Regions from separate parts of the Butyricicoccus sp. AF35-5AC genome, predicted to be linked through region 1. Evidence: predicted binding sites of a transcription regulator. Region 1 holds the regulator's gene; the other holds the start of a gene.
What was found. Region 1 encodes Rex, which represses fermentation and respiration genes when NADH is low (regulators of the CRP and FNR family bind a similar motif). Its sites were predicted from a motif close to ATTGTTAANNNNTTAACAAT; they were not measured.

Region 1 (5,742 bases):
TGGAGTTGTGACTTCCAGCGATTTACCAAGAGTAAAAAACTCTCGAAATTTCAGGTTCGCACTACAACCTTCGTTCTTTTGAACAAAAGTTTAAGCACATCGTTGTTTAATTTACAAGGTACAATCTGCTGTTTTCAAAGAGTTTTCACAACTTTTCGTTGTTCTTAACCGCTCATCAATAGCTTATTTAGTATATCAAAACCAGAAGCGTTTGTCAAGAACTTTTTTCGATTTATTTTTCAATCAATTTTCGTTCATCGACTCGATTCTATTTTGACCGCTGTCGAAACAGCTTATTCAGAATACCAAACTTTTCGCCGTTTGTCAAGAACTTTTTTCAAGTTCTTTTTGGTACGCTGAACCGCTGTTTGAAAACAGCTTATTTAGGATACCATCGTTCCCCCTGTTTTGTCAATAACTATTTTTCATTTTTCTGCATTTTATGCAAACCCTTGAGATACCGCCGTAAATCTGCTATACTGAATATATTATATAAAGATTTGTGAAGAGAAAAAGGAGGTGTCGGCTTGCCTATCAAGATAGCCGACAGTCTGCCGGCACGCGCCGTATTGGAGAGCGAAAACATTTTCGTTATGACCGAACACCGTGCCGCGACACAGGACATTCGTCCTCTTCGCATCGGTTTACTCAACCTGATGCCATTGAAAATCATTACCGAGACCCAGATCCTGCGCTGTTTATCCAACACGCCGATCCAGATCGAGGTCGATCTGATCCAGACCGAAACGTACCATTCCAAAAATACGCCGGAGGATCATCTTCTCACCTTCTACAAGACGTTCGACGATATCCGCGACCAGAAATATGACGGTTTTATCATCACCGGTGCGCCGGTAGAGACCATGCCGTTTGAGGAAGTCGAATACTGGAAGGAACTGACCGAGATCATGGACTGGACTAAAACGCACGTTCATTCCACGCTGCACATCTGCTGGGGGGCGCAGGCCGGTCTGTATTATCACTACGGTATTCCGAAGTACATGCTGCCCGAGAAAATGTCCGGTATTTTCAAGCACCATGTTCTGCTGCCGAAGGAGCCGCTGCTGCGCGGCTTTGATGATATCTTCTGCGCACCGCACTCGCGCCACACCGAGGTGCGTGCCGCCGACATCCGCAAAAACGATCGTCTGACCATTCTCGCGGAGTCGCACGAAGCCGGTGTGCACATCGTAGAGGCAATGAATGGCCGTCAGATCTTTGTGCTGGGTCACGGCGAGTACGACGCCGACACGCTCAAAAAGGAGTATGAGCGTGATCTGGCTAAAGGCATGAACCCGGAGGTGCCGCGCCATTACTTCCGCAACGATGATCCCAACGAGGACGTACTGGTGACCTGGAAGGCACATGCCAACCTGTTTTACACCAACTGGGTCAACTACTATGTGTACCAGACAACACCGTATTATCTGGACAAAATGTAATACCAAAGCCGCTCATCCATTGGATAGCGGCTTTTTTCGCACAAAAAAGGGAGTATCAAAAGATACTCCCTTTCGTTTTACAGGTTCTGCTCTCTTTCCCCGTCTGCTGCGCCGACCAGATGGCACAGTGTCATCAGGCTGTCCGACAGATGCACGTTTTCGACCGGAACGCCCAGTCCCTCCAAATGAAGGTCCTCGCCGGTGAAATTCCACAGACCGCGGATACCGCGCTCTACCAGACCGTGTGCGATACGCGGGGCATCTCCGCGCGGAATGGTGAGCACCGCCACATCCGGCTTGTTGCGCTCAATAAACTCCGCAAGCGTATCCGCGCTGCGTACCTCATGGCCGCCAAAGCGCTGACCAATGAGCTGCGGATTTGCGTCAAACGCACACAGCAGCTCAAAGCCGCTGGCAGAAAAGTTAAAGTTATTAAGCAGTGCACGACCGAGGTTACCGGCACCCAGCAGAATCGCCGTGCGGCCGGTCCGCAGACCCATGATCGCACCCAGCTCCTCCTGCAGTTTGTCGATATTATAGCCGTAGCCCTGCTGACCAAAGCCGCCGAAGCAGTTAAAGTCCTGACGAATCTGCGAAGCGGTCAGTCCCATGCGCTCTGCCAGTGCTTTGGAGGAGATACGCTGCTCCCCTTCAGCCTTCAGCTCACAAATATTCCGATAATAGCGAGGCAATCGCTGAATTACCGCTTTGGAAACCTCTTGCTTGTGTTCCACAGACCCTCTCCCTCTCTCAAATTCTATTTCTCGTGTAAATTACAGCTTAGCGATGGTATCCAGCACATAATCGGTAAATTCCTGTGCGGTTGCACCGGTATCACGACCGGTAACAACAACCTTGTGCTCCTCTACCATGCAGATATCAAGTGCTCGGTCGAGCTTCTTTGCCAGTTCGATTTCACCGATGTGCTCAAGCAGCATAACGGCTGCACGCAGTACGGAGGACGGATCCGCGTACTTTGCACGGCCTTCCTGTACCATACGCGGCGCAGAGCCATGAATTGCCTCGAACATCGCATAGCGCTTGCCGATATTGGCAGAGCCTGCCGTGCCGACACCGCCCTGGATCTCAGCGGCCTCGTCGGTGATGATGTCGCCGTACAGGTTCGGCAGAACAACGACCTTAAAGTCGCGGCGGCGCTTGTCATCGAGCAGCTTTGCGGTCATGATGTCGATGTACCAGTCATCAAACTGTACTTCCGGATACTCCTTGGCTACCTTCTGGCAGGTATCGAGGAACTTGCCGTCGGTGGTCTTGATGATATTCGCCTTGGTGACGCAGGAAACGCGGTTCTTGCCGGTCTTGCGTGCATAGTCGAAGGCCAGACGAGCGATACGCTCGCAGCCCTGCGAGGTAGCTACGGTAAAGTCGATGAACAGATCGTCGTCGATCTGCACACCCTGCGAACCGACAGCGTAGCCGCCCTCGGTGTTCTCACGGTAGAACGTCCAGTCGATACCCAGCTCAGGTACCTTTACCGGGCGCACATTGGCAAACAGGTCGAGACCCTTACGCATTGCAACGTTCGCGGACTCTACGTTCGGCCACGGATCACCCTTGCGCGGAGTCGTGGTGGGACCCTTCAGGATAACGTGGCACTTCTTCAGCTCTTCCATAACGTCGGGCGGGATAGCGCAGCCGAGCTCGGCACGGCGCTCGATGGTCAGACCGTCGATCACGCGGAACTCTACCTTACCGGCCTTTACCTTGTCCGCCAGCAGAACCTCCAGCGCGTGCTGGGCCATGCCGGTGATCATCGGGCCGATGCCGTCGCCGCCGCACACGCCGATGATCAGCTTGTCCAGCTTGGAGTAATCAATAAAATCGTCCTGCGCCTTCATATCCATGATACGCTTGCGCTGGCTCTCTACAACTGCCTCAAATTTATCCAGAACAGACTGGTCGATAGACATGGTTTTGTCCTCCTACACCATTGATATTATTTTAACAAAAGAAAATATGGCTGTCAAGTCCGACCAGAGAACCCGCTTGGCTCTCCGGTCGGCATAACGTCTTGACTTACTTGCTCTGCTGACGTGCGTACAGCAGCGTGCCGCCTGCAAGCAGTGCGTGACGCTGGCGCTCGGAAACCTCACAGTCGGCCTTGAAGGTCTTGCCGCCGCAAACAACGGTGACCTGCTCGCCGTTCTTCACTTCCTCGAGCACGTTCGGCAGAGAGATTTCATCCAGCAGATTGATCGCATCGTAATCCGCCGGATCGGCAAAGGTCAGCGGGATGATACCGGAGTTGACCAGATTTGCCTTGTGAATTCGTGCGAAGGACTTGCACAGTACGGCCTTTACGCCCAGATACAGCGGAACGAGCGCTGCATGCTCACGGGACGAGCCCTGACCGTAGTTTGCGCCGCCGACAATTACGCCGCCGCCCTGCTCCTTGCAGCGGGACGGGAACTCCGGATCGACGTTGATAAAGCAGTAGTTGGAGTAGTACGGCACGTTCGAGCGGTACGGCAGCAGTTTTGCGCCGGCCGGCAGGATGTGGTCGGTGGTGATGTTGTCCTCAGTCTTGAGAACGACCTTGCCGGTGTAGGATGCCTCGAGTGCCTTGCCCAGCGGGAACGGCTTGATGTTCGGGCCGCGAACGACCTCAACCTCAGCCGGATTCTCGGCCGGCTTTACGATCATGTTGTCATTGATGGTGAAATGCTCGGGCATTTCGATCTCCGGCATCTCACCGAGGGTGCGCGGATCGGTCAGCACACCGGTCAGTGCAGACGCTGCTGCAACCTCCGGAGATACGAGGAAGATCTGTGCATCCTGGGTGCCGGAACGGCCCTCAAAGTTGCGGTTGAAGGTACGCAGCGATACGCCGCCGGACTCCGGCGACTGGCCCATGCCGATGCAGGGACCGCAGGCGCATTCAAGGATACGCGCACCAGCCGAAATGATATCCGCCAGAGCGCCGTTCTGCGCCAGCATATTGAATACCTGCTTGGAACCGGGGCTGATGGTCAGCGAAACCTCCGGGCTTACGGTCTTGCCCTTGAGGATGGAAGCGACCTTCATCATGTCGTAATAGGAGGAGTTGGTGCACGAACCGATGCAGCACTGGTTTACCTTGATCTCGCCGATCTCGGATACCTTCTTGACGTTATCCGGCATATGCGGCATAGCTGCCAGCGGCTCGAGTGCGGACAGGTCTACGGTGTACTCCTCGTCATACTCTGCGTCCGGGTCGGAGGACAGCGGTACCCATACGTCGCCGCGGCCCTGTGCTTCGAGGAACTTCTTGGTTGCCTCGTCGGACGGGAAGATCGAGGTGGTAGCGCCCAGCTCAGCGCCCATGTTGGTGATGGTGGCACGCTCCGGTACGGACAGGGTCTTTACGCCCTCGTCTGCGTACTCTACGATCTTGCCGACGCCGCCCTTGACGGTCATCTGGCGCAGTACGTCCAGAATAACGTCCTTCGCAGATACCCACGGCGACAGCTTGCCGGTCAGGTTGACGCGGACCATCTTCGGCATCGGAATGTAGTACGCGCCGCCGCCCATTGCGACTGCAACGTCCAGGCCGCCGGCACCGAACGCCAGCATGCCGATGCCGCCGCCGGTCGGCGTATGGCTGTCCGAGCCGATCAGGGTCTTGCCCGGTGCGCCGAAGCGCTCCAGATGCACCTGATGGCAGATGCCGTTGCCTGCCTTCGAATAGTAGATACCGTGCTTCTTAGCGACAGAACCGATATATTTGTGGTCGTCCGCATTCTCGAAGCCGGACTGCAGGGTATTGTGGTCAATGTAAGCGACCGAGCGCTCGGTCTTGACCTGATCGACGCCCATCGCCTCAAACTGGAGATAAGCCATCGTGCCGGTGGCATCCTGCGTCAGCGTCTGGTCGATCTTGAGACCGATCTCCTGACCCAGTGCCATTTCGCCGTCTACCAAGTGCGCTTTCAAAATCTTCTGCGCGATTGTCATACCCATGTGTGTTTCCTTCGCTCCTTTATGTCCCGACGCGAAAGGCTTTCGCTTTCGCGCCCCATTCTCGTCAGAATGGGTGGTTGCGGCTTCCACAGCCTTCTCCACGGTGTAACCCACACCGTGCCCAAAAACAAAAATAGAAGTGGTGTTCGCATACACGAAACCACTTCTATTTTACAACATTCTATCGGTTTTGCAAAGCACTTTTCACCGCAGTGATTTGAAAAAGTTCAAGCCTTTTTCTGCGTTTTTTCAGCAGAATTACTGTTTTCGGCAGAAAGTTACTTGTGTTTGCTGAAAAAGCGGTTCCGCGGCAGCTCAACTCACTTGTTCTCCTGCCATG
Region 2 (5,742 bases), on a different contig from region 1:
CTGAGGGTCAGTCCCTCGCTGTTGAGCTCGCTCAGGCGCTTGACATTATTATAAATGAACGCGATGCGGTACCATGTTGCCGGGCCGACAAGACCGTCCTCGGTGAGGTTGAACTGCCGCTGGAACGCCCGCACGGCGCGTTCGGTGTCCGCGCTGAACACGCCGTCTGTGGGATAGATTTTCGGAATGTTCGGGAAATTGGTTGAAATGCGGTTAAGGCGCGTTTGAATCGTGCGGACATCCTCGGAAAAATCGCCAAGCCGCAGCGTTACACCGGGAAATGACCCGCCGAGATTGGGCGAGAGCGGTGCACCGGTGACGAAATTGATGTCGCTGCCGTAAAACGACTGCAAGATCTGCTCGGCGGAAAGTCCCTGCTCGGCCAGCGGCACGGTTCCCCACTGGCTAAGCCCGCCCGGACAGGTGACGGTCGTGCCGTTGCAGTATTGCGTGAACAGCGGCTCGATGGAATCGCCGCGGGTGAGGTAAGTGCCGATCATATCGTCTACGATGGTGGAAATATTCTCGAAAATATCCCGTCCGGGCACAAAGGACTGGTCATACCGCGTGGAATTGGTGATGTCAAAATCGTAGCCTTGCGCGCGGTACCATTCGGTGAATACACGGTTGAGCACATAGGACATTTGTGCGTACACGTTGGCGCGGATGGCCTGCTCGGGCCAGGTCGGATAAATCTCGGACGAGGCAACATTTTTGATGTAATCGGCAAACGGTACGGTGATATTCTGCGCATTCGAGGACGGCGCACCGAGGTGCACCGTGATGGTTTCCGGTATGGAAACATAGGGTTCGGGCAAAGCAATCCCTCCTTTTACGGATTCTCCGGCAACTCGGGATCGAGTGCCTGCGGCGCACCGGTGGCGGTCAGGTCGGTCTGCGCGAAGCTCTGGTTTTCCGCGAGCGGTGTAAGCGCCACGGGCAGCATGGTCGGCACGCCGGAGAACATGGCGATGTGCAGCGCGGTCAGCGGCGTGTAGCCCTCGGCGGAGATTTCGACCGTGTAGACCGCAAACGGCGGACCGCTGCCCGGACTCAGCGAGTTGCTACGCGGCGGCGTTGTCAGTATCATGGACGGCGTCATGCCGCCGGAGTCGGTCGTGACCGAGTAAAGCAGCGTGCGCATGCCGGTATCATCCGGCGCGGTGGAGACCGAAACGATGGCGTTTTCAAGCGGCAGTGCGCCTAACGCGGTCGTGACGAGTACACGCAGTTCGGCGGTGCCGTCGGTCAGTTCAGCCATAAAAAAACCTCCTTGTCAGCAGGTGGAAAAACAGATATACTAAAGGTAACAGCCGCAAAGGCGGCAAAATCTCGAAAGGCGGGGACAGTATGCAGGATTACAAAACAATGATCTCCATGTGTGCAGAGCAGGAGGAGAAGTTTCAGTTTGAGCATTTTTCGCGCGAGGATGCGCTGAAAATCGGCCTCAAGCTGCATGAAAACGCAAAGGAGCAGCCGGTTGCGGTTGAGATTACGGTGAACGGTCTGGTCGTGTTCCGCTGCTTCGGTGAGGGCGCAAAGCCGGACAGCGAACTGTGGCTCGCGCGCAAGCGCAACGCGGTTGACCTGATGGAAACGTCCTCGCTGCGGTTTTTCGCAGAGCTGGAGGACGCAGGTGAGACCTTCGCGGACCGCAAGCTCGACCCGAACGAGTACGCCGCAGGCGGCGGTTTCCCGATCCGGCTGCGCGGTACCGGCGTGATCGGTTCCATCTGCGTTTCCGGTTATCCGGATCATGTGGATGATCATCAGCTTATCATTAACACACTGGCGGAGTATTTCGCATAATTGAGCATTTTAAATGGAGAATGGAAGATGAACGTATCATTTTTCATTCTCCATTATTTTTATACTATTTTGACATGATAATGCCGGAACCATCGGTCAAGCTGGATGATATACGCGAAAATCTGCGGGGTGCGCATCAGCTGTCCGAACCACGGTTCGGCGAGGCTTTCCGGTCGCTGCATGAGTTTTTGTACGGCATTCCGGTCGAACAGGGAAGCGGCGACCGAGGTGTTATCCTCGAAAATACGGCGGACATAGTCCGCGCACAAGCGGGTATAAACCGGATGAAAGGTTTTCGGATACGGACTTTTCTTGCGGTAAACGATCTCTTTGGGCAGTTCATCGGCAAAGGCGCGGCGCACGATGCCCTTTTCGCGTCCCTCGAGCGACTTGAAGTCCCACGGCATGTTATAGGCATATTCGACAATGCGGTGGTCGCAGAAGGGCACGCGAACCTCAAGACCGGAGTACATGCTCATGCGGTCCTTGCGGTCGAGCAGGGTCGCCATGAACCAGTCAAGATTGAGCACGAACATTTCACGCATCCGGGCTGCTTTTTTGTCATCGGACGGCAGCCTGGGTGCGCGGGCGCAGGTGTCGCGGTAGTGCTGGTGCACAAATTCCTCGCCGTTTCTAACGGCATCCGGTGTGAGCAGACCCAGCCGCAGACCGACCGACCGTGACCACGGAAACGTATCTTCAAACAGAATTTCCTCACGGTGGTACCACGGATAGCCGCCGAATAACTCGTCGGCGCACTCGCCGGACAGGCAAACGGTGGTTCCGCCGCGCTTGACGGCCGCACAGAACAGCAGCAGGGAGGAGTCCACATCCGCCATGCCGGGCAGCGCACGTGCATCCGTCGCGGGCAGCAGGGCCGCGCACAGTGCCTCCGGCTCGAGCACAACGCGATGATGGTGCGTACTGAGAAAATCCACCATTTGGTCAATATACGAATCGTCACTATTAGGTTGAAATATACTCTTTGTAAAATATTTATCGTTGTCCCGATAATCCACCGACCAGGTATGCAGCGTTTCGCCGCGGGCCGCGTAATCTTTCGCCGCCAGCATGGACAGGATGGACGAATCCAGTCCGCCGGACAGGAAACACGCCAGCGGCACATCGCTGACCAGCTGACGGCGGGCGGCATCGCAGATGAGCGTGTGCGTGCGCTCGACGGTAGTCGGCAGGTCGTCCTCATGCTCGTGCGCCTCGAGTTTCCAGTAGGTGTGATCGGTGAAGGCTTCCGGCGTAAGAACCGCAAAATGCCCGGGCATAAGTGAGGAAATCTGCCGAAAAACACCGGATTCCGGCGGGCGAGCCGGACCGAGCAGCAGCAGCGTGCGCAGACCATCCTCGTCGAGCGCAGGCTCGATCTCCGGATGGCACAGCACGGTGTCAATGGTCGAACCGAAGGTCAGACCGTTGCGAATGGGAGCGAAAAACAGCGGTTTCACGCCCAGTCGGTCGCGGCAGAGCGTCAGTCGGCGTTCGCGTTTCTCCCAGATGGCAAAGGCGAAAATGCCGTTCAGCCGCGCAAATGCGTCGGTTTTCCACTCGAGATAGGCGTGCAGCAGCACTTCAGTGTCCGAATGTCCGACAAACTCGTGACCGCGTGACATAAGTTCTGTACGCAATTCCGGCGTGTTATATAACTCTCCGTTATATATAAGGATAGTATTTCTGTCGGGAGAACACATTGGCTGCTTGCCGCCCTCCGGATCAATGACGATCAGCCGCCGATGGATAAGCGCTGTGTCCTCGTCAAAATACGTGCCTTCGGCATCCGGCCCGCGCGGCGTAAGCGTTCGCTTCATTCCGTGAAGGATCGGTCCGCCGCGGCGTGCGTCGCGTTCATAATCGACAAAACCGCCGATACCACACATAGGCGATTCCTCCTCTGATTGATGGTTTCCTTCTGTTATATGTATTAAATGTGAAAAATATGAAGTGAAATCGTAATTTTTCTAAAAAATATAAGCGGCGACAGAACAGGATGAGGATTGCGTGCAATGTGCGTTCGTTCCTGCCGACATTTGGCAGAAACGCACAAAAAATGGAGTGCGGATTTTATCAGTAAAAAGAATGTTAAATCCTTGACAAATGGTTTCCGAACGATATAATAGAGATAGACATGCTCCAAACAAGGACCTCGCTGGGCGCGGCGCTGCGGCCAATGACCGTGTGCGCTGTGTTTTTGTGCGTGTCCGCTATTATTTATTTTTGGGAGGTTTATGGCATGGATTTTAGGCTTACAAAAGAAGAAGCACTGTTCCAGAAGATGTGCCGCGAGTTCGCTCTGAATGAAGTAGAGCCGATCGCAGCTGAGATCGATGCGGAAGAGCGCTATCCGGAGGAAACCGTTCAGAAGCTGATGAAGTACGGCCTGATGGGCATTCAGTTCCCGAAGGAAGTCGGCGGCTCCGGCGGTAACTATATCTGCTATTCTATCGCTATCGAAGAGATGAGCCGCGTATGCGGTACCACCGGCGGCATTATGTCCGCTCACGGCACCCTGGGTGCTTGGCCGATTTACGCTTTCGGTACCCCGGAGCAGAAGGAAAAGTGGCTGCGTCCGCTGATCGAGCCGAAGGAAGGCGCCAAGATCGGTGCATTCGGCCTGACCGAGCCGAACGCAGGTACCGACTCCGCTGCACAGCAGACCATTGCTGTTAAGCAGGAGGACGGCTCCTACATCATGAACGGCTCCAAGGTGTTCATCACCGGCGGCGGCCGTGCAGATACCTACGTTGTATTTGCTATGACCGACAAGACCAAGGGCAACAAGGGCATTTCTGCGTTCATCGTTGACAAGGACGACCCGGGCTTCTCCATCGGCAAGATCGAGCACAAGATGGGCATCCGTGGTTCTCAGACCGCTGAGCTGATCTTCGAGGACGTTCATCTGCCGGCAGACCGTCTGCTGGGCAAGGAGAACGGCGGCTTCAAGATCGCTATGATGACTCTGGACGGCGGCCGTATCGGTATCGCTTCTCAGGCTCTGGGCATCGCACAGGGCGCTCTGGATAAGGCTATCCAGTACATGAAGGAGCGCGTACAGTTCGGCAAGACCCTTGACAAGTTCCAGGGCCTGCAGTGGATGGTAGCTGACATGGCAACTCAGATCGACGCTGCTCGTCTGCTGGTTCGCCGTGCTGCATTCAACCACGATGTTGGTCTGCCGTTCACCAAGGAAGCTGCTATGGCTAAGCTGTACGCTTCTGAGGTTGCAATGGACGTTACCACCAAGTGCGTACAGATTTACGGCGGCTACGGTTACATCCGTGAGTACCCGATGGAGCGCATGATGCGTGACGCTAAGATCACCGAGATCTACGAGGGCACTTCTCAGGTTCAGAGAATGGTCATCGCTGGTCAGGTTCTGCGCTAAGAAAAGGAGGAAAACTGAACTATGAAGGCAATTGTTTGTGTAAAGCAGGTTCCGGATACCTCCGGCAAGGTTGCTGTTAATCCCGATGGCACCCTGAATCGTGCATCCATGCAGACCATCACCAACCCGGACGACCTGAACGCTGTAGAGGCTGCTCTGAAGCTGAAGGACGCTACCGGCTGCAAGGTCGTTGTTATTACCATGGGTCCTCCCCCGGCAGAGGGCATGCTGCGTGAGCTGATCGCTCGCGGCGCTGATGAAGGCGTTCTGGTTTCCGCTCGTGAGTTCGGCGGTTCCGATACCTTTGCTACTTCCCAGATCCTGGCTGCTGCTGTTAAGAAGGTTGGCCTGGAGAAGGACGACATCGTATTCTGCGGCCGTCAGGCTATCGACGGTGATACCGCTCAGGTTGGTTCTCAGATCGCTGAGAAGCTGGACATCCCGCAGGTTTCCTACGTTGCCGGCATCGAGAAGGATGGCGACAAGGTTGTTGTTAAGCGTATGCTCGAGGACGGCCACATGACCATCGAGACCCAGAC

Region 2: the regulator Rex is predicted to act here: its motif matches at 3,897-3,916, upstream of DWZ82_RS14305 (acyl-CoA dehydrogenase).

The regions. Positions count from the first base shown of each region.
Region 1 covers NZ_QUDX01000009.1:99,195-104,936, reverse strand. Annotated here, with positions in the region: gene metA (homoserine O-acetyltransferase MetA) at 528-1,442, shown strand; gene DWZ82_RS11670 (redox-sensing transcriptional repressor Rex) at 1,520-2,176, opposite strand; gene DWZ82_RS11665 (isocitrate/isopropylmalate family dehydrogenase) at 2,216-3,373, opposite strand; gene DWZ82_RS11660 (aconitate hydratase) at 3,480-5,402, opposite strand; gene DWZ82_RS11655 (type III pantothenate kinase) at 5,723-5,742, opposite strand, start outside.
Region 2 covers NZ_QUDX01000021.1:10,509-16,250, forward strand. Annotated here, with positions in the region: gene DWZ82_RS14285 (peptidoglycan-binding protein) at 1-818, opposite strand, end outside; gene DWZ82_RS14290 (carboxypeptidase regulatory-like domain-containing protein) at 833-1,261, opposite strand; gene DWZ82_RS14295 (heme-degrading domain-containing protein) at 1,351-1,809, shown strand; gene asnB (asparagine synthase (glutamine-hydrolyzing)) at 1,869-3,698, opposite strand; gene DWZ82_RS14305 (acyl-CoA dehydrogenase) at 4,052-5,203, shown strand; gene acrB (acryloyl-CoA reductase electron transfer subunit gamma) at 5,225-5,742, shown strand, end outside.